One region of the Neorhizobium sp. P1_A6 genome, then DNA from elsewhere that is predicted to be linked to it. Evidence: riboswitches for the same ligand, from Rfam matches in the RefSeq annotation. Region 1 holds a riboswitch; the other holds the start of a gene.
What was found. Region 1 has a riboswitch for thiamine pyrophosphate ahead of thiM (hydroxyethylthiazole kinase). Riboswitches for the same ligand answer to the same signal wherever they lie in the genome.

Region 1 (17,812 bases):
ATCTTCAGCTTCTCGCCAAGGACGTCGCCGGCAACCAGCGGGCAAGCCGCCGGGTGGAAAATGCGCTTGCCGGCGTGCAACGCGGTTCCAAACTCGCCAGCCAGCTGCTCGCCTTCGGCCGCCGCCAGCCGCTGGAACCGAAGGTGGTCAATATCGGCCGGTTCCTGACCGGCATGGAAGAACTGCTGCGTCGCACGCTCGGGGAGGATATCGAGGTCGAGACGATCCGATCCGGCGGTCTCTGGAACGTTCTGGTCGACCCGACCCAGATCGAGAATGCGCTCCTCAACCTTGCGATCAATGCACGCGACGCGATGGAAGACGGTGGCAAGCTGACGATCGAGGCGGGCAACGCCTTCCTCGATGACAATTACGTGCGCCAGCATGCGGACGTGCCGGCCGGCCAATACGTGATGTTGGCGGTGACCGACACGGGCACCGGCATGACGCCGGAGGTGATGGAACAGGTGTTCGAGCCGTTCTTCTCGACCAAGCCCGTCGGCAAGGGTACCGGGCTTGGCCTTTCCATGGTCTACGGTTTCGTCAAGCAGTCCGGCGGGCACGTCAAGATCTATAGCGAAGTCGGCCAGGGCACGACCGTCAAGATCTACTTCCCGCGCATCCAGCGCAGCGAGGATCTGGTGACCGACGCCGATTTCGGCCCGGTGACCGGCGGCACGGAAACCATTCTGGTGGCGGAGGACGACGAGCAGGTGCGCGCCACCGTCATCGAGCTGCTCGGCGATCTCGGTTATGCAGTGCTGAAGGCGAAGGACGCGGCGGGTGCGCTGAGTATCATCGAAAGCGGCGTGCCGGTCGATCTTCTGTTCACCGACGTGGTGATGCCGGGGCCGCTGAAGAGCACCGAGCTTGCCAGGCACGCCCGCGAGCGGATGCCGGATATCGCCGTGCTGTTCACCTCGGGTTATACGGAAAACTCGATCGTGCATGGCGGCCGGCTCGATTCCGGCGTCGAGCTGCTGTCGAAACCCTATACCCGCGAAGCCTTGGCGCGGAAGATACGCCATGTGCTGAACGGCCAGCAGCATCGCAACCGGGTGAGGGCGTCGTTCGCAGCCAAACCTGTCGCCCCGGTGATCGGGCAGCGACCGGTCAAGCCGCGTTATTCCGTGCTGCTGGTCGAGGACGATTTCCTGATCCGCATGAGCACCGCCGATCTTCTGACCGAACTGGGCCACGAGGTTTCCGAGGCCTCAACGGCGGAGGAGGCGATCATCATGATAGAGGAGCGTAGCTTCGACGTGGTGGTCACCGATCTCGGCCTGCCGGGTCTCTCCGGCGGCGAGTTCGCGCAGCAGGCGCGCAAGTTATCTCCCGATGTCGGCATCGTGTTCGCGACCGGCAACGACCGCATTCCCGCCGAGGCGGAAGTAGAAGGCGCAGTGCTTCTGAAGAAGCCCTATGGCAGCCAGGAAATCGCAATCGCCTTCGAGAAGATTGCAGTGCAGAAGGGCTGAGAACCAGTCGTCTCGCCCTCACCACCACCACGCGTAAAAATGCGACACCGGTCCGTGGCCGGTGCCGACCGTGAGGGTGTCGGCGGCGGCAATTGCGCCGGCGAGATAGGTCTTGGCGATCGCGACCGCTTCAGCCGGCAAGGCACCCTTGGCGAGTTCGGCGGCGATTGCGCTCGACAGCGTGCAGCCAGTGCCGTGGGTGTTGCTGGTCGCGGTGCGTCTGCCCTCGAACCAGTGGATGCCGGTTACGTCCGCCAGCACATCCGGGCTGTCTTCGCTCTCCAGATGACCGCCCTTCACCAGGACTGCCTTAGGCCCGATCTTCAGCAGTTGCTCGGCCTGGGCTGCCATCCCTTCGCGGGTCGTGGCGACCGTCTCGCCGAGCAGCGCTGCGGCTTCGGGGAGGTTGGGGGTGACGACGGTGGCGAGCGGCATCAGCTTGTAGGTGACGGCATCCACCGCATCGAGCGCCAGCAGCGGCGAACCGCCCTTGGCGATCATCACCGGATCGAGCACGATCGGCACGGTATCGCGATAGGGGCGCAGCACGTCGGCAACCGCCTCGGCGATCTCGGCATTGGCGATCATGCCGATCTTCACCGCATCGACGCGCACGTCGAGAAAGATGGTGCGGATCTGGTTTGCGACGAAGGCGGCGGGCACCGCATGCACGCCGGTGACCCCTTGGGTATTCTGGGCGGTCAGCGCGGTCAGCGCCGCCATGCCATAGGTGCCGCGGGCCGCAAAGGTTTTCAGATCCGCCTGGATGCCGGCGCCGCCGGAAGGGTCCGAACCGGCGATCGACAGGACGTTTTTGATGCTCATGCGCGTGCCCTTTCGATTTCCGCGGCAATTCGGCGGGCGGCGGCTTCCGGATCGGGCTGGCCGCAGATGGCGGACACGACCGCGAGGCCCTTTGCGCCGGCGGCGAGTGCCGGGCCGGCATGTTCCGCCTTGACGCCGCCAATCGCGACTGCCGGAACCGGCGCCATGGCGACGATGCGTGCAAGCCCGTCGAAACCGATCGGCTGCTTGTGGTCGGGTTTGGTGCCGGTCGCAAAGACGGGACCGATACCGACATAATCGACGATGGACGGATCCACCCGACGCGCCAGGTCCTCGGTCTCCACCGAGAGGCCGAGGATCATGCCATGGCCGGCGCGCCGGCGCGCCATCGCCGCCACCATATCGCTCTGGCCGACATGCAGGCCTTCCGCGCCGATCGCGATTGCTGCCTCCACGTCGTCGTTGATGATCAGGGGCACGCCGGTTCCGGAAAGTACCGCCTTCAGCGCCCGGCCGGTTTCGATCATTTTTGCCGTATCCGCCTGCTTGTCGCGCAGCTGGACCATGGTGACGCCGCCGGCGACGGCCAGCCTTGTCGTCTCGATCATGCCGATCTCGCGGCAGAGATCGGGATCGAGGACGAGGTAGACGGAAAGGTCGAAGGTTTTGGTCATGCTGCGACGACCCTTGCCTGGGCATCGAGCGTCTCTCCGGTCAGCGCCGCGAGACGGTCGAGGAAGATCGGCGAGAAGAAGCCGGGACCCGAGGCGGTGAAGGCCGCTTCCTCGCCCGCGACCGCGAACATCGCAAGCGCGGCGACCGTCGCCTCGAAGGGATCGTCCGTGGCGGCGGCAAAGGCGCCGACCAGGCAGGTCAGCGAGCAGCCGAGCGCGGTCACCCGCGGCATCAGGGCCGAACCGCCGAAGATGCGCACCGAACGCCGGCCGTCGGTGACGAAATCCACCTCGCCGGTGACGGCCACCACGCAGGCCTTCTGCCGGGCGATGGTGATTGCCGAGTCTTCCGCCGCCGGGACGCTGTCGCCGCTGTCGACGCCATGGCCGCTCGACTGGCTGCCGGCCAGCGCGATGATTTCCGAGGCGTTGCCGCGGATGATCGTGGGCCGCAGCTCCATCAGCTCGGCGAGTGCGGCGCGGCGATAGGCGGTGGCGTAATGGGCGACGGGATCGAGCACCCAAGGCTTGCCAGCTTCGGTGGCGGAGGCGGCCGCTGCCTTCATGCCGGCCAGGAAATCCGGCGACAGGGTGCCGATATTGACCGTCAGGGCCGCAGCGATGCGGGCGAATTCGCCGGCTTCTTCCTTGGTGTGCACCATGGCGGGCGAGGCGCCGGCCGCCAGCATCACGTTGGCGGCGATATTCATCGCCACGAAATTGGTGATGTTCTGGACGAGCGGGTTTTTGGCACGCATCGCGGTCAGCAACTGGCCGGGGGTGTCTGCAAGGGTCCCAAGGGGTATTATCGTCTGCATATCTGCCTCGTTCGGCGGGGCAGGCGTGGGGCGCAGTGTCAACGCCCTGACGACTCCCTCCGCCAGCATGATCTGGTTCAGGTTCTAAGGGTGCTTCTCAGCCCGGCTTTGCCGGACGCCCCTGTCTTCACCATGGCTTACAGCAAAGATAATGCGCTTCGCCAGTGATTTTTTCTGATTTTGGGCCTTGCAGCTCTAGTCGCTAGAGGTTGTAGAGACGGGGCTCGATCCAATGGGAAAGACACGATGAACGCGACGACACAGGCACGATACAAGGTTGGGGGCATGGATTGCGCCAGCTGCGCGACGAAGATCGACACCGCGGTGCGCCGCATGCCGGGCGTCGAGGACGTGTCCGTTTCGGTGGCTTCAGGCACGATGACTGTGAAGCATGACGGGACCGGCGATCTGGGTGCGATCGAGAAGAAGGTCGTAGGGCTTGGGTATTCGCTCAGGGCGCTGGGTCAGAGGGCCGGTGAGGATGCGCGGCGGCGCGGTGTCGAGGGGTTACCCCCCTCTGCCTTGCCGGGCATCTCCCCCTCAAGGGGGGAGATCGGCAAGACGCACGACCACCATCATCATCATGACCATGACGGCGGGCACGATCATTCCCATCACGACCACGGCACAACAGAAATCGAAGGCCTGCACGGCCACGATCACGGGCCGATGGACGGGCCGTGGTGGAAATCGCCCAAAGGCCGCCTGACCATCCTGGTCGGCATTGCGTTAGCGACGGCTTACGGGATCGGCCATCTGGTGCCGGCCTATGACACAATCATCTTCACCGCAGCGATGCTGATCGGCCTCGTGCCGATTGCCCGGCGCGCCATCATGGCAGCACTCGCCGGCACGCCGTTTTCGATCGAGATGCTGATGACGATTGCCGCCGTCGGCGCTGTTGTCATCAATGCGTCGGAAGAGGCCGCCGCCGTGGTCTTCCTTTTCCTGATCGGCGAATTGCTGGAAGGGGTCGCGGCCGGCAAGGCGCGCCAAAGCATCCAGAGCCTGACGGCGCTGGTGCCGAAAAACGCGCTGCTCGAAGAAAACGGCCAGACCCGCGAAGTGCCGGCGGAGAGCCTTGCCGTCGGTGCGACCATCCTCGTGCGCCCTGGCGACCGTATTTCGGCGGACGGCGTCATCATCGCGGGCGAAAGCGCGATCGACGAAGCGCCGGTGACGGGCGAAAGCACGCCGGTCTCCAAGGGCATCGACGACACGGTTTTTGCCGGCACGATCAACGGCGTTGCCGCCTTGCGGGTTCGCGTGACGGCCGCCGCCGAGGACAATACGATTGCCCGCGTGGTGCGGCTGGTCGAGGAGGCGCAGGAGAGCAAGGCCCCGACCGAACGCTTTATCGACCGGTTCTCGCGGTATTACACGCCGGGTGTCGTCGCAGTGGCGGCGCTGGTCGCCATCCTGCCACCGCTTGTCGGCGGTGCGTCCTGGAGCGAGTGGGTCTACAAGGGCCTGGCGATCCTGCTGATCGGCTGCCCCTGTGCGCTGGTCATCTCGACGCCTGCCGCAATCGCCGCATCGCTGTCGTCAGGCGCCCGCCGCGGCCTGCTGATGAAGGGTGGCGCGGTACTCGAAACGCTCGGCAAGATCACAGCCGTCGCGCTCGACAAGACCGGAACGCTGACGGCCGGCAGGCCCCAGGTGACCGATGTCATCGCCTTCGGCCGCAATGCGGAAGACGTGCTGCGCTTTGCCGCCGCGCTCGAAACCGGCTCCAGCCATCCGCTCGCCGTCGCCATCCTTGCCAAGGCTGCCGATGACGAGGTCGAGATCCCGGCCGCGACGGATGCCAGGGCGCTCGGCGGCAAGGGCGTCACGGCGATGGTCGAAGGCCAGGAGGTGTTTTTCGGTTCGCCCAAGGCAGCGGCCGAGCGGGTTTCGCTGCCGATGGCGCATGGCCGCCGGATCACCGGCCTCAATGACGAGGGCAAGACCGTCTCGGTGCTGGTCGTCGGCGGGGTCCTTGCCGGTGCCATCGCCATGCGCGACGAACCGCGTCCCGACGCCAGGGCCGGCCTGAAGGCGCTGACCGATGCCGGCATCAGGACCGTGATGCTGACCGGCGACAATGCTCGCACCGCGACCGCGATCGGCAAGGATCTCGGCATCGAGGTGCGTGCCGAGCTGATGCCGGAAGACAAGAGCCGCATCGTCGGTGAGCTGAAAAGCGAGGGTTACGTGGTCGGCAAGGTCGGCGACGGTATCAACGACGCCCCGGCACTCGCAGCCGCCGATGTCGGCATCGCGATGGGCGGAGGCACCGACGTGGCGCTCGAAACTGCCGATGCCGCAGCGCTGCACGGCCGGGTCGGCGACATCGCCGCGATGATCGCGCTGTCGAAGCGGACGATGCGCAACATCTACCAGAACATCTCGATCGCGCTCGGCCTGAAGGCGGCCTTCCTGGTCACGACCATCCTGGGGATCACTGGACTGTGGCCGGCGATCCTTGCGGACACCGGGGCGACGGTGCTGGTGACGATCAATGCGCTGCGGCTGCTGCGGGTGAGGAACTAGGCACAGCCCGCGGGAGATTGCGCAAGACACTGTCGTGTTGCAAGATAGGGCAGCGTAAAGGGATAGGCTGACATGCGCACCAACAGATCCATCGCCCTGACACTCGGTAAACAGCAGCAAGTTCTCGATGCCATGGTGGAATCGGGGGACTATGACTCCGCCAGCGAGGCGGTGCGCGCTGCTCTGCGCGCACTCGAGCGGGAAAGGGAAACCCTGGACGAAATCATGCGCCTGAAGGTTCAGGAAGCCATGGACGATCTGCGCCCCAGTATTCCGGCCGCCAAAGTATTCGCGGAACTTCGCGAATTCCATGCCAGCCAGGCGAAAGCCGACAAGCGTGGATCATAATGTCGAGTTTCGACCGGCAGCCGTCACTGACCTCCGGCGGATCTACCTGAGAATTGCCCAAGAGGCAGGGTATGAGCGCGCTGGAAACTATATCGATCGAATTGAAGCGGCCAGCATGAGCCTCTCGGCATTTCCCACCGCGGAACTGTTCGGGGCCATATCCACCCTGGCTTACGCGTCATAGGATTTGAACGCAGTGCCGCCATAGCGCTCGTCGTCGAGAAGGACACGGTCAATATCCTGCGTATTCTTCCGCGGGGCATGGATTTTCCCTCTGACTGGTCCGCAGATGAGTGACGCGCCTTTTCAAAGCGTTCGCGCCAGAACCGCAAAAGCCTCATAGGGTTTCAGCGTCAGGTTCTCGCCAAGCGCATCCACCAGTTCGTAGTTCGAGATCAGGCCTTGCCCCGACAGCCGCAATTCCCCCGGCAGCTCGGCGGTCACGTCCCTGGCCGTGAAATTGGCCGCCACCACCAACCGCTCCCCGTCGAGCGTTCGCGAGTAGACGAACACGTCCGGATGGCTGTCGAGCCAACTCTGGTAGGTGCCGTAGACGATCACGTCATGGGCTTTGCGCAGTGCGATCAGCTTGCGGTAATGGCTCCAGATCGACGTCTCGTCGGTCATTTCCGCTTCCGCATTGATCGTCGGGTAATTGGGATTGACCTCGATCCACGGCACGCCGGTCGAGAAGCCGCCATAGGGCGCGGCGCTCCATTGCATCGGGGTGCGGGCGTTGTCGCGGGCGTTTTCGTTGGCGCCCTTGATGAATTCCTCCGGCGACAGGCCGGCCTCGATATGGAGGCGGTGCATGTTGAGCGTCTCGATGTCGCGATACTGCTCGATCGTGGTGAACGGCACGTTGGTCATGCCGATCTCCTCGCCCTGGTAGATGAAGGGCGTGCCCTTCATCAGGTGCAGCACGGTTGCCAGCATCTTGGCCGATTCCACCGGATGGCCGGTCGCATCGCCATATTTGGAGACGGCCCGGGGCAGGTCGTGATTGCCCCAGAACAGCGAATTCCAGCCGTCGTCCGACAGCGCGTATTGCCATTTTCCGAGTACCGATTTCAGCTTCACCAGGTCGAACGGTTTCGAGCGCCATTTGCCGAACACCTCATCCCATTGCTGGGTGACGTGCTCGAACTGGAAGACCATCGACAGTTCGTGGCGGTTGCGGCCGGAATAGAGGAGAGCCGAACCGGGGGTCGCGCTCCAGGTCTCGCCGACGGTCAGGATATCTCGATTGCCGAATGTTCTGCGGTTCATTTCCTGCAGGTAGTCGTGCAGGTGCGGGCCGTCGTGGACGATCTCCTGGTCCACCTGTTTGCCGATATAGTCGATGACATCCATGCGGAAACCGGCAATGCCGCGCTCCAGCCACCAGTTCATCATCTTGTAGATCTCGGCCCGAACCGCCGGGTTTTCCCAGTTGAGATCCGGCTGGCGGGTCGAAAACAGATGCAGGTAATATTCGCCGCTCAAGGGATCGAGCGTCCAGGCCGGCCCGCCGAAGGAGGATTTGAGGCTGTTCGGCGGCCCGCCATCCGCAGCGGGTTTGCGCCATATGTAGAAATCGCGGAACGGGTTGCCCGGGCCCTTGCGGCTCTCGACGAACCACGGATGTTCATCCGACGTATGGTTGACGACGAGATCGAGGACGATGCCGATACCCCTTCTTTTCGCCTCCGATACCAGCCTGTCGAAATCGGCGAGCGTGCCGAATTCCGGCGCGATGTCCTGGTAATCGGAAATGTCGTAGCCATTGTCGTCCATCGGCGACTTGTAGATCGGCGACAGCCAGATCACGTCGGTGCCGAGGGATTTCAGATAGTCGAGCTTTGAGGTGATGCCGGGAATATCGCCGACGCCATCGCCGTTGAGATCGCAGAAACTGCGCGGATAGACCTGGTAGACGGTGGCGGTGTGCCACCACTTGCGTTCTATCGGCAATGCAGCCTGCTTGATCGCGGCGGCAAGCTGATCCTGAAAGTCATTCATCGATGCCCTCCCTGCCTCGTTAACCTGTTCGAACGCGAGAGCGCGGCCGGGGTTCCTCACCCCGGCGGCAACAACGCGTCGGATGGAACATCGTGACTCGCTGCGGGTTAGACCAGTGGGAAACCGACGGAAAAGGAGACCCTTCATGAGCAGCAAACTTCCCCCGACGCCCTCGGAAAACTTGAGCCACAAGGGCTCCGGCGAACAGGTCCATACGACCGACATCAAGCGCGGCAAACCCCAGGCGGCGAATGATCCCGGCAAGCAGGGCCAGCAAGGCAATACCAAGGTCAACACCACCCATCAGGGTTATCAGCAGGACCGATAGGGAGCTCATCATGTCGACATCGCAGAAGACACCCGCAAGCATCCGCCAGGGCGGGCCAGGCGCGTCCCATGAAAATGCCCCCAACGCGAAAAAGGGTGTGCCGCTGGAAGTGAAGAAGCCGCCGGCCGATGACGATCTGCGTTCCACCAGCCGCGTTTCGGGCGGCGGCGGCGAACGCGACAGCCACCATACCCATGATGCGAAGAAGAAGGGTGGTCAGGCGAACACGACGCATTGATTGGTCGAACCGGATTGGACGACGAACGCTCTCCCGGTGGCAATGCCGGGAGGACGGTGTGCTTTCAGCGTCCGGCGATCAGGCGGAGGGAACCACACCCCGGCAGGCCCAGGCGACGGAGACGAACGACCGCGGACCGTCCGGCCTGCCCGCCTCGTAGGCGGCCCTGACCGCGGCGTCGGTTTTCGCCCGAAGCGCCGGGTCTAGCGAGGCCACATATTTGCCGAGCGGTCCTTCGCCGGCGGCGATCGGCGCCCAGTAGTCGTCGAAGGATTGAAAATCCATCCGGATCATCAGCGAGACTTCAGCCACGTCGACGAGGCCCTGGCGGACGAAGCTGTCCTTCATCTCGCCCGGCTGCATCATCGGCTGGAAGAAATGATGGCTTCGCACCTGCCGGGCATTGTCGTCCAGCATCGAGACCGTGTCCCACATCATCCGCATGGCGGGCATGCCACCGAGATGATCCCAGACGGTGGCCGCCACCACCCCGCCCGGCCGCACCACGCGCCGCATTTCGGCGACGGCCTTGTCCGCTTCCGGCACGAAATGCAGGACGAGAAGCGCCATCGCCCGGTCGAAATATCCGTCCTCGAATGGCAGCGCACAGGCATCCGCCTGGCTGATCCTGATCCTCGGATCGGTGTTGCGGCGGATCGCCTCTTCGACGAAGACGGGCGAATAGTCGATTGCCGCGATCTCGGAAAGATTGGCTGCCTTCGGCAGTGCGAATGTCAGGCTTCCGGTGCCGCAGCCGACGTCGAGAACCCTTTCTCCGTCTTCAAGACCAGCGAAATCGATCAGCTGGGGTGCTAGCCTCTGGCTCCAGCGCCCCATGAGTTGCTCGTAACCGCCCGCGTTGCGGACATTGAAACTCGATGTCATGTCGCCCTCCAAGCTTCCGGAACCAAGGCTATTCCTGGTTTCTCCGGTTGCCAAGACGGCTGAACGGGGTACGCGAGTTAAAGGATGGCGCCGGCCGGGCCGCGCCATTAAGACTTTGTTGACACCTGTCAACTCGCCGACGAGGGCTCCACCGTGTCGACCCCGCCGCAGATCATCGGGGCATCGAAGCCCGCCACGACCGGGCCGGTTTAGTCCGCCGGCTTGAAACCTTCGTCGGTCAGCATCATCGAGGCGAGGTCGAGCCCCATGCCGCGTGCACCTTCGGCGGCGGCACGACCGATCGCCTTGGTCTGAGCGGCATTGCCCTTGGCCTGTTCGAGCCCGACGCCGAGCAGCAGCGCCTGCATGAACAGGGCTTCCGACATGGACTGCTTGAGGCTGTCATTGGCGTTGGCGAATTCGGGAACCGAAGCCATGGTGCGCATCACCTGCTGCTTGACGGCAGCCGTTGCCGCCTGGCTCGGATCGTCGGTCGAACCGCGGGTCGCCTGCCACGCGCCGATCCACCAGACCGTATAGGCGTCGGCCAGGTTGTCGATCCGCAACCCGTATTTGGCGAGCGGCGCCCGCATCTCCTCGATGATGTCGCGGGAGGCGACCAGCTGGGCGAGGTCGTCCGCACCCTTCGGATCGGCGGCCCGGCTCTTGGCGACGAAGCCGACGAGATTGGCCGTGCGGCGGGCTTTCGAGGGGACGTAGCGGAAACTGTCCGGCCGCACCGGCCGGGCAGTCTCTGGGGTGGCGGATGCCGGGCCCTGGTTGCCCTTGCGCTGCATCTGCCGGCGCAGCGTCTCGGCGATCGGCCCCATGTTCAGCGTCGCTTCGAAGGCGCCGGGACTGAGCGGGCCTGAAAAATCGGCCCGTGCCGGGACGTTTCCGGCACCAAGGACGGTCAGGCCCGCCAGTAGAATTGCCAGATACCTTGCGTTTGCCCGCATCGCCGAATCCCCCGAAATACGATGGGCACTATATGCGCCGCGCTCGTATCGGCAAGTTGAATGGCAGATATCAGCCGGCGTTCCTGCGTGCCCGGACGGCTTCGCCAAAAGCCTCGAACAGGGCGCGGTTGATGGGATTGATCTGTGGGTCGTATTCCGCATGCCACTGGACGCCCAGCGCAAACCCTTCCGCCTCCTTGAACCGGATCGCCTCGATCGTGCCGTCTTCCGCCACGCCTTCGACGACGATGCGGTTTCCCAACTCGTCTATCCCCTGGCCGTGGAGGGAATTGACCCGGATCGTCTCGCGGCCGAGCAGGCGCGCGAACGTGCCGTCCGGGGTCAGCCGGACGTCGTGCCGGTCGGCAAAGACGACGGTCAGGTCCGGGTGGATTTCACCGTTTTCCAGGCGCGGCATGCGGTGGTTCATGCGGCCGGGCAGTTCGCGGATCTCCGGGTGCAGCGAGCCGCCGGCCGCGACGTTCATTTCCTGAAAACCGCGACAGATGCCGAAGACCGGTATGCCGGCGGCAACGCAGGCGCTGATCAGCGGCAGGGCGACCGCATCGCGGTTCTGGTCATAGGGTTCGTGGCGGGCGTGCGGTTCGGTGTTGAAGTGGCTCGGATGGACATTGGCGCGGCCTCCGGTCAGGAGGATGCCGTCGACGGTGTCGAGCAAGGTCGGAATGTCGGTGATATTCGGGTTGCCGGCAAACATCAGCGGCAGGGCGCCGGTAACGTCCGCGATCGCCCTGAGATTCTGCTCACCGACGAGCTGCGCGGAAAAGCGGTTTTCGACATTATGGGTATTGCCGATCACGCCGATCACCGGTCTGGACATTGCTCAAATCCATCATTCAGCCGCAGCGCTTCGATCAGCGGCCTGCCGGCAATTTCAAATTTCACTTCGAATTTTACCTGGGGAATGGATTTCACTTGCGGACCGCCCCCACTCCCGCAAGCACCTCGCCCGGGATCGCATACCGCTTGATGATGTCGCGATTGTTCCGAAGGCCGCAGATTTCGCGCTGGATGAACAGCCCCCAGACGGCATCGGCCGCATCGTCGCAAAGCCTCTCGCGCAGCTTTTCGCTGTCACGCTCCGGGTCCCATGCATTCAACGCGCCGAGCGCTTCCTCCACCTTCAGCCCCTGCCGCCCCAGCGCTGACGCGCGCTCGGACATCAACTCGTATTCGAGGACATTGAAGCCGGTATTGGCGAATCCTGGCTGATGGAACGACTGGGGAGGGCGGACGCTCATGGGAAATACCTGGAGTTTCCACCAATGTTAGCCGATTGCTGCGGCGCGTCAAATGAGGAATGGGTCGTTTGGCCGCGAGGGAGGCGAGCAAGTGGATTCCTCTACGCCGGACGCAATCACCGAAGCCTTAATCAATCACAAGAGCTAAATCGTCGGCGGTCAAAACCTCATGACCCTGGGCGGCGGTTTTGATTCGATCCCGCAGGAACGGCGCAATACTCCCGTGACAACGCCCGTTGTCGGCTAATGCGCCGTTTACGAGAGCCGCACCTATCCTCAGCAGGTTCGTTGTATCGACGTACGAGGTATGGTTCAGGAAATGTGCTTCGAAATTGGTGATCGATACGGCAAGATTGCGGGCTTTCCGAAACTGAGGCGGCTCACTGTTTATGAAATAAAACCGGTAGGTCGCTGGGCAAATGCAAATGCAAAATTTATCATGCGGATTAGGCATGAAGTCACAGTAGATGCGAACAACATCCCATTTTTGCATAATTCAAGCCGCGCAAGACGCCGTTGCGATGAGATGGTTCTTTGCAGTATCTGGATTTTCGAGTTCGCCAAGCCAGATTTCAATATTCATCTCGTTGGCCGCAGTACCAACCCGTTCCCAAGCTTCGATGTAAGCCGGATCTTCGTGTGAAATTTCTCGAAGTTCGCCGAAAGACAAATGAGCATACTTATTCACGGCATCGATAAGGTATTCGCGATCGCTCCCCGATAGCAAAGGTGACGGCTCGGTCCCTTTAGGGTAGACGTGGTGCTTGTTGCCGCTAATTTCTATTACGACTCGATCTTCGAGGCGATCTGCTACTTCATCCGGATATTCGCCATTCAGCAGATTGCGTACGGCCGACGGCACCGGACCATGTTCCATGGCCACGTACCTATCCCCTGTAATGGGGCGACCGTAATCCATGATATGTTCGCGATCAGCGAAAAACAGAAGCTTCCCAATGTAATATTGAGTTATGCCCGGTTTTTGCTGAGCGAGAAACTCAATTGCATCGACCGTCTTTTTCCAATCGAAATTAAAACGTATCATTTGCCCACCTATAAACGCACGGCTAATGCGTCAAGATTCAATTAATATATTAAATTCGTGACCAAATCACGAACTTTCAGACTCAATGGTCGCTTGGTGATTATGTTCCGCGGGCCGTAAAGGCTACAGTTTCCGGCCGAATCCGCGTGTCCGCCGGGGTTTAGCCATATGCCCGTCGCTTCTTCCTGTCCTGCGACCGCCTCACGCGAGGATATCGATGTCCTCCAGTTCGCTTATATTGGCGGTGATGCGCTCGAACAGTGCCACGGCGACATGCATCTGGTCGGGGTCGATGTTGCTGAAGATCTGCTCGCGCATCCGGTCTGCAATCGAGCGGACGAGTTCCGCCTGCTCTTGGCCATGGGCCGTGAGGAACAGAAGCTTGACGCGGCGGTCGTTGGGGTCCGGCCGGCGTTCGATCAGGCCGTTCTCCTCCATGCGGTCGAGGAGGCGCACCATGGTCGCCTGTTCGAGTTCCAGCTCGCAGGCAAGCTCGCTCTGCGTCATGTTCTGCTTCTTGGCAAGGCGGAACAGGGCGCGGGCGCGCGGATAGGTCAGCCCATGCGCCGTGACCTGCTGGTTGAAGGCAGTACGGATCTTGCGGCTGACCTTGGTCAGCGCTTCGAAGAATTCGGATGCGATCGGATCAGGTTTCATCGCGAGCTTGACGTTTGCGGGCTAAAGTTTCTGGTGCGAGACGTGGCATGTCGGCCGGTGCGTTTCAAGATGCAATGTAAGGCGCTGGTTTCGGAGAGAGATAGTCGAAAGGCTTACTTAGGCACGGCGCGCTCTCCATCATTAACGTCGCGTTAACCATGGCTCGCTTAGAAATGTCGGTGCGCGAATGACCTGCGCGCCTAACCTCTATGGGATCAACATGTACGTTGTATCGGTGCTCGACAATGGCGACCAAAGGACATTCGTGTCCGAAAGCCTGAAAATATTAGACCGGATCGTCTACGCGACCATTTGTGGTTCTCCGAAGCAGTTCCTGCTCTCCGAGGTCGTCGATATCGTCCCGGTCGACGCAAAGCCGACCAAAGCTCCAACGACACGAAACGCCGCCTCCCTCGTCCAATAGTCCGCTCGCGGACCGAGGGATCGAAGAGAGAACGATTGCGTTTCCGCGAACCGCCGCCCGTGCGTCCGTAACTGGACTGCCCGGCAGAGGGCACGTTCGCGCGTCTGCTCACGTCGGCTGCAACCGATCACAAAACGGGGTCGCAGCCGCGGAGGGCTCGCCGGCATAAGTCGGCGAGCTTTAAACACAAGCCATGTCCGCGTCACGCCGGCGGCCTCTTACTCCGCCGCGTCGGCCTGTTCGGCGGCGATCGGCTCTTCCTTCACCTTCTTGTTCCGGCCCGAAAGCACGTCGCCCGCCGTCTCGGACAGGCGGAAGAACGAGAAACACGAAGAGGCGGAAATGATCGCGATGATGATGAAGGACATCGCGAAGGCGAAGTTGGTGAGCGTCTCGGAGCCGCCGGAAAAATAGTGCAAAAGCATGGCCGACATTGCAACGCCGGTGCTCTGGGCGATGCGTTGCGCCATCTGCGACAGCGATGTCGCGTGGCTCATCTCCGCGTCTTCCGTTTCGGCAAACGTCAGCGTGTTCAGCGATGTGAACTGCAAGGCCCTGAAAAAGCCGCCGAGCAGGATGATGGCGACCATGACGGCCGGCGCCGTGGCGGGGGTGAAAGTGGCCAGCAGTGCCATCGACACGCTGGCGATCAGCGCGTTCCACAAGAGCACGTTGCGGAAGCCGAAACGGCGCAGGATGCGTCTCGTCATGGTTCGCATGCCGAAGGCGCCGATCGTCGATACGAAGGTGATCGCGCCGGATTGCAGCGGCGTGTAGTGGAAAACCTCCTGCATCAGCAGCGGCAGCATGAAGGGCAGGGCGCCCATGCTGACCCTGAACAGCGAACCGCCGGTGACGCTGGAGCGGAATGTCGGATACCGGAAGAGTTTCAGGTCGAGGATCGCGTTCGGCGTGTTGCGCGCATGGCGGATGTAAAGGCCGAGCAGCGAGAAGCCGACCACAGCCAGGACCAGCGCGCTCGAATTCATGCCGCGGGCGAAGGAATCGAAGCCGAAAATGACCGCGCCGATGCCGGCGCCGGTGAAGACGAAGCCCGGGAAATCGAAGGACGTGCGTTCGGTCGGCGGGATCTTCTCGATCAGCGCGAGCGTCAGGATGATCGCCACGATGCCGACGGGCAGGTTGATCCAGAAGATCCAGTGCCATGAACTGACGCCGGTGATGAAGCCGCCGAGCAGCGGCCCGATCGCCGGGCCGACCACGGCCGGCATGCTCATCAGCACCATGGCGGACACCAGTTCCTCGCGCGGCACCGAGCGCACCAGGATCAGCCGTGCCGTCGGCAGCATCAAGGCGCCGCCGAACCCCTGCAGGGCGCGCGCCGCGATCAGCATGGTGAGGCTGGTCGAGGCGGCGCAGAGCAGCGAGGCGAAGGTGAACAGGGCGATCGCCGAGCAGAACACCAGTCGCGCGCCGAAACGATCGGCGAGCCAGCCGCTCAAGGGCAGGAACACGCCGAGCGACAGCACGTAGACGGTGATCGTCGAATGCAGCGCCAGCGGCGGTTCGCCGAGCGCGTCGGCAATCGTCGGCAGGGCCGTGGCGATCGCGGTCGAATCGATCTGCTGCATGATGAGGGCCGATGCGACGATCAGCGGCACGGTCTTGCGGGTATCCAATGGGGCAGTCTTTCGGTTCAGGTCCTTGTTTCGTAAGCCCGGTTCCTGGCAGGCCACCAAACCGTGCGGCCACCGATGGTGTTTCCGCTTGCTTCAGTCGTCGTCATGTGTTCTTCTATATGGAACGTCGGTCCACAGATAGAATATTCCCTTGGATAAGGGGCTGTCAACGGCGCTTTTGCGGTTGCGGCGTTGACCGCGCCCGTTGTCCGGATGCAGACCGGCTGATTGTCACGGGAGCGGCAACCGAGATGAAGACGGTGGGGACATGAAGATCACGGGTGTGCAGGACGAGGACCAGCAAAAGGGCCGCCTCTCTTCGGTCTCGATGGCGATCCGCATCCTCAAGGCTTTCGAAGGCGACGATGCGGAGATCGGCGTCACCGAACTCGCCCGCCGTCTCGGCATTGCCAAGAGTACCGTCCACCGCCTGGTGGTGACGCTGATGGCCGAAGATTTTCTCGAACAGAATCGCGAGACCGGCCGCTATCGGCTCGGGCTCGAGCTTTTCAGGCTCGGTTCGTTGGTGCGCAACCGCATGGACCTTTCCACCGAAGCGCGCACGCTGCTGATGGACCTGCGCAGCGAGACCGACGAGACGGTGCTGCTCGGCGTGCCGGCCGGCCCGGAGATCATGTATATCCGCGTCCAGCCTTCCCGGCAGGCGGTGCGCATCAGCGCCGAGATCGGCATGCGCGCGCCTTATCATGCGACGGCCGCTGGCCGCGCAATTCTCGCCTTCCAGCCGGAAAGCCGCATTGCTGCCCTTGTCGGCGCACCCCTGCCGCTCCGAACCTCGAAAACTGTCACCGATCCCGATAAGCTGCGCAAACTGCTCGGCAATATCCGTCGCCTCGGTTACGCGGTGGAAGACGAGGAGAACGAACTCGGCATGCGCGCCATCGCCGCCCCCATCCATGACGCCCAGTCGGACGTGGTCGGCGCCGTCGCGATCGCTGGCCCGGTCCAGCGCCTGTCGCTGAAAAATTTGAACGGTTTTGCGGAACCACTGCTCGTCGCGGCACGGGCAATTTCCGCCCGCCTCGGACATCGCGGCTCGCTCGGTGCCGGCGATTTCTGACGAGCGGCAGCCGTGACGATTTAATGTTCCAGAAGGGTTGCCGCGGATCGGACGCGCTCTAGGTAAATCATTGAACCGCTCGGTTCGATCTCATCGGCGCACGTCGTTTCGGCGCGTCACCGACCTTTTCTCTCCGGGGAGGTCCTTCTATGGAAACCCACTGTCTTAAGCGCCCCACGCGGCGCCAATTCCTTTCTTCCGTTGCTTTTACCATTCTCGCCGGCGGTGCCGCGCCGGTCATGGCGCGCAGCATTTCCGGCAGACTTCCCTGGGAGGCGCGCTCCGCCGATCCGCCGGTACAGGTCAAGCCCGGCGGCTGGCTGTTCTTCACGCTCGAAGAGGCGCAGACAATGGAGGCGGTCGCCGACCGGCTGGTGCCGGCGGACGATCTGTCGCTCGGCGGCAAGGATGCCGGCTGCGTTCTTTATCTCGACCGGCAGCTGGTGGGATCCTACGGCACGTCGAGCCGGCTCTATACCAAGGGCCCGTTCATGCCCGGCCTGCCGACGCAAGGGTACCAGGCGCCTGACACGCCGGCCCAGCGCTACCGCGCCGGCATTGCCGCGCTCAACGCGTTCACCCGCGAAACCAAGGGCGGCAAGCGCTTCGCCGAACTTGCGCCCGCAGACCAGGACGCGGTCCTCAAGGATCTC
Region 2 (3,690 bases), on a different contig from region 1:
CGCCGCCTCGGCGAGTTGCAGACGATGCGCGGCAATTACCGTGGCCATAAAGGACCGCAGGGCACGGTGCAGGCGAGCGTCAGCGAGGGCCGCGAATCCGGCAAGCTGGTCATCGAGGCCGAAAACATCACCAAAAGCTACGACCGGCCGATCGTCGCGCCGTTCTCGATCCGCGTGCATCGCGGCGACTGCATCGGTCTCGTCGGCCCGAACGGCGCCGGCAAGACGACGCTGCTGAAGATGCTGACCGGCCAGCTGGCGCCCGACACCGGCACCGTCAAGCTCGGCACCAACCTGGAAATCGCCACGCTCGACCAGAAGCGCGAGGACCTGGACCCCGAGGACACGCTGTCCCATTATCTGACGGATGGACGCGGCGAGACGCTGTTGGTCAACGGCGAGCAGCGGCATGTCGCAGGCTATATGAAGGACTTCCTGTTCCAGCCGGAGCAGATCAGGACACCGATCAAGAACCTCTCCGGTGGCGAGCGCGCCCGGCTGATGCTGGCCCGCATCATGGCCCGGCCATCGAACCTGTTGATCTTGGACGAACCGACCAACGACCTCGACATCGAGACGCTGGACCTGCTGCAGGAAATCGTCGCCGGCTATACCGGCACCGTCATCCTCGTGAGCCACGACCGCGACTTCCTCGACCGCACCGTAACCTCGACCATCGCCCCCGCAAATCCGGACGCACCGGACGGCCGCTGGATCGAATATGCCGGCGGCTACACGGATATGCTGGCGCAGCGGAAGGGTGCGTTGGAGGAAAGGCGCCGCACGGAAAAAGCTGACAGGGCAAAAACCGATACCGCGGCTTCGGTTTCCGGCACGTCCAAGGGCAAAGGCAAACTTTCCTTCAAGCAGAAATTCGCGCTCGAGAACCTGCCTAAGGAAATGGCGAAGGCCGAGGCCGAGATCGCCGCCCGCGAGAAGAAAATGGCCGATCCCAACCTCTTCACCAAGGATCCCGCCGCCTTCAACAAGTTGGCTGCGGAGATGGAAAAGTTGCGCCAAAGCATCAGCAAAATGGAAGAAGAATGGCTGGAACTCGAAATGCTGCGTGAGGAAATTGAAGGCTGATTTGCGATTTATTAAGCTTAACAGATAGTTAGCTAAAAAAATATTTGTCGCGGACCGGAACATATGATGTCCCGAGACGTTCTGGGTGTGAATAGTGGTCGAAATGTCCCGGGGACGGATCGGCCTGCCAGGAACCGATCAACCGAATGGGGACATCCAATGCTGACAAATGTTACGCGTCGTCGGCTGGCCACTGAGGCGATGAATCAAAGAGTTATGATTGTCGAAGACGAGTTTCTGATCGCGCTCGATGTTGCCGAGACGATCGAAGCCATGGGCCTGAAAGTCGCTGGTTTTGCCAATGCCCGCAAACACGCCCTGGCGCTCGCCGCCTATGCCGATATCGCCCTGGTCGATGTCAATCTTTCGGACGGCCGGACTGGCCCGGAGATCGGCCGGGAGCTTGCCGAGCAATATGGCATCACCGTCGTCTTCATGACCGGTAATCCGGAGGATGTGGAGGACGGTGTCAAAGGCTCGCTCGGCGTCCTCACCAAACCGGTTATGCCTGACGTAGTTGAGAAGACGATCGACTACGCCGTTGCCAATCGGCTCGGCGGCATGGCGATCGTTCCGCGTGAACTGAAAGTGTTTCCGCAAAACCACTGAGCAATGAACCACTGAGCCATGTTGCTCCTGCCGAATGCGCCTTGAGCCGGCCGCAGACCGCCTCTTGCCAGCCATTCGCCTCGCCGCTAAATCTGATCCTGCTCTAACGGGGTGCCGCGCGTTTTCGTGCGGCTGAGAGGCCTTTGGCCAACCCGCGGAACCTGATCCGGTTAACACCGGCGGAGGGATTAGACGGCTCTTCATCAGCGCCTATTCCCCTTTGTCACCAAAACGAGGAGACGCTGATGCGCAGCACCATTCTTTCGATATTCGCGGCCGCTGCCGCCCTTTCCCTTTCCGTGCCGGCCGTAGCGCAGGAAAAGACGCTGACCGTCTACACCTACGAGAGCTTCATCTCCGATTGGGGTCCGGGGCCCAAGGTCAAGGAAACTTTCGAGAAGACCTGCGCCTGCAAGCTCAATTTCGTTGGCGTCGCCGATGGCGTGGCACTTCTCACGCGGCTGAAGCTGGAAGGCAAAGGCACCGAGGCCGATATCGCGCTCGGCCTCGATACCAACCTGATCTCCGAGGCGAAGGCGACCGGCCTGTTCGAGCCGCACGGGCTCGACGCTTCGGCGGCCAAGGTCCCCGGCAATTACAGCGACGACACGTTCATCCCCTACGATTACGGCCATTTCGCCGTTGTCTACGATACGCAGGCGATGAAGAACCCGCCGAAAAGCCTCAAGGAACTGGTGGACAGCGATCCGGCGCAGAAGATCGCCATCGAGGACCCGCGCACCTCGACACCCGGCCTCGGCCTGCTGCTGTGGGTGAAATCAGTCTATGGCGACAAGGCGCCGGAGGCCTGGGCGAAGCTCAGGAAACGCGTGCTCACCGTCACGCCCGGCTGGTCGGAGGCCTATGGCCTGTTCACCAAGGGCGAAGTGCCGATGGTATTTTCCTACACGACCTCGCCCGCCTATCACATGGTCGAGGAGAAGACGGACCGCTATCAGGCCGCCTCCTTCTCCGAAGGCCACTATATCCAGATCGAGGTCGCCGGCATGCTGAAGGGGGCGAATGAAAAGGACCTGGCGAAACAGTTCCTGAAGTTCATGGTCTCGCCGGCCTTCCAGGACGTCATCCCGACCACCAACTGGATGATGCCGGCCGTCAAGACCTCCCAGCCGCTACCGGATGCGTTCAACAAACTGGTGCAGCCAACGAAAACTTTCCTGATGGGGTCGGACGAGGTGGCCAAAAACCGGCAGGCCTGGATCGACGAATGGCTGACCGCCATGAGCCTGAACTGATCCCATGCTGACGAGGGCCGAGCGAAGACGCGGGATAGGCTGGGGGCTGCTGAGCATCGCCGGCATCGCCCTCTTCGTCGGCATCGCGGTCGCCGCCCTTCTCTCCTGGGACGCCGGCAACACCCAAAGCCGGCTGTTCACCGCCTATACCTGGCGGATCCTGCGTTTCACCCTGCTGCAGGCGGTTCTTTCGACACTGCTGTCGGTCGTCTTCGCCCTTCCCGTCGCACTCGCGCTTGCCCGCCGCCCGCGCTTTCCGGGCCGTGTATGGGTCATCCGGCTGATGGCATTGCCGATGGGCCTGCCGGTGCTGATCGGCGCGCTCGGCCTGATCGGCATCTGGGGGCGGCAGGGGGTGATGAACAGCCTGCTATTGAAGCTTGGCCTCGAGCAGCCGGTCAGCATTTACGGGCTTTCCGGCATATTGCTGGCACATGTGTTCTTCAACCTTCCGCTCGCCGCGAGACTGCTGCTAGCGGCGCTGGAGCGCCTGCCGGCGGAATATTGGCTGCTCTCCTCCAGCCTCGGGATGAAACCCTTCTCCGTTTTCCGTTTCATCGAGTGGCCGGCGGCGTGGCGCGTCATCCCCGGCATTGCCGGCCTGATCTTCATGCTCTGCGCCACGAGCTTCACGCTCGTCCTGGTGCTCGGCGGCGGGCCGGCTGCGACCACGCTCGAAGTGGCGATCTACCAGTCGCTGCGTTTCGATTTCGATCCGCCCCGCGCCATAGCGCTGTCG

Region 2: it holds a riboswitch for thiamine pyrophosphate, as region 1 does, so the genes downstream of both, thiB (thiamine ABC transporter substrate binding subunit) here and thiM (hydroxyethylthiazole kinase) in region 1, are expected to answer to the same signal.

The regions. Positions count from the first base shown of each region.
Region 1 is NZ_JBFTZM010000001.1:484,890-502,701, forward strand. Features, by position in the region: gene AC1D3C_RS02220 (response regulator) at 1-1,478, shown strand, start outside; gene thiD (bifunctional hydroxymethylpyrimidine kinase/phosphomethylpyrimidine kinase) at 1,497-2,303, opposite strand; gene thiE (thiamine phosphate synthase) at 2,300-2,938, opposite strand; gene thiM (hydroxyethylthiazole kinase) at 2,935-3,756, opposite strand; TPP riboswitch at 3,794-3,889, opposite strand; gene AC1D3C_RS02240 (heavy metal translocating P-type ATPase) at 4,003-6,291, shown strand; gene AC1D3C_RS02245 (ribbon-helix-helix domain-containing protein) at 6,364-6,639, shown strand; gene AC1D3C_RS02250 (glycoside hydrolase family 13 protein) at 6,946-8,640, opposite strand; gene AC1D3C_RS02255 (hypothetical protein) at 8,786-8,968, shown strand; gene AC1D3C_RS02260 (hypothetical protein) at 8,979-9,206, shown strand; gene AC1D3C_RS02265 (class I SAM-dependent methyltransferase) at 9,285-10,091, opposite strand; gene AC1D3C_RS02270 (DUF6683 family protein) at 10,301-11,050, opposite strand; gene AC1D3C_RS02275 (gamma-glutamyl-gamma-aminobutyrate hydrolase family protein) at 11,121-11,891, opposite strand; gene AC1D3C_RS02280 (DUF6665 family protein) at 11,983-12,312, opposite strand; gene AC1D3C_RS02285 (hypothetical protein) at 12,440-12,805, opposite strand; gene AC1D3C_RS02290 (Panacea domain-containing protein) at 12,809-13,357, opposite strand; gene AC1D3C_RS02295 (MarR family winged helix-turn-helix transcriptional regulator) at 13,559-14,014, opposite strand; gene AC1D3C_RS02300 (hypothetical protein) at 14,235-14,438, shown strand; gene AC1D3C_RS02305 (DHA2 family efflux MFS transporter permease subunit) at 14,657-16,078, opposite strand; gene AC1D3C_RS02310 (IclR family transcriptional regulator) at 16,347-17,159, shown strand; gene AC1D3C_RS02315 (gluconate 2-dehydrogenase subunit 3 family protein) at 17,309-17,812, shown strand, end outside.
Region 2 is NZ_JBFTZM010000020.1:25,842-29,531, forward strand. Features, by position in the region: gene AC1D3C_RS26670 (ABC-F family ATP-binding cassette domain-containing protein) at 1-1,086, shown strand, start outside; gene AC1D3C_RS26675 (response regulator) at 1,246-1,695, shown strand; TPP riboswitch at 1,793-1,900, shown strand; gene thiB (thiamine ABC transporter substrate binding subunit) at 1,941-2,951, shown strand; gene thiP (thiamine/thiamine pyrophosphate ABC transporter permease ThiP) at 2,956-3,690, shown strand, end outside.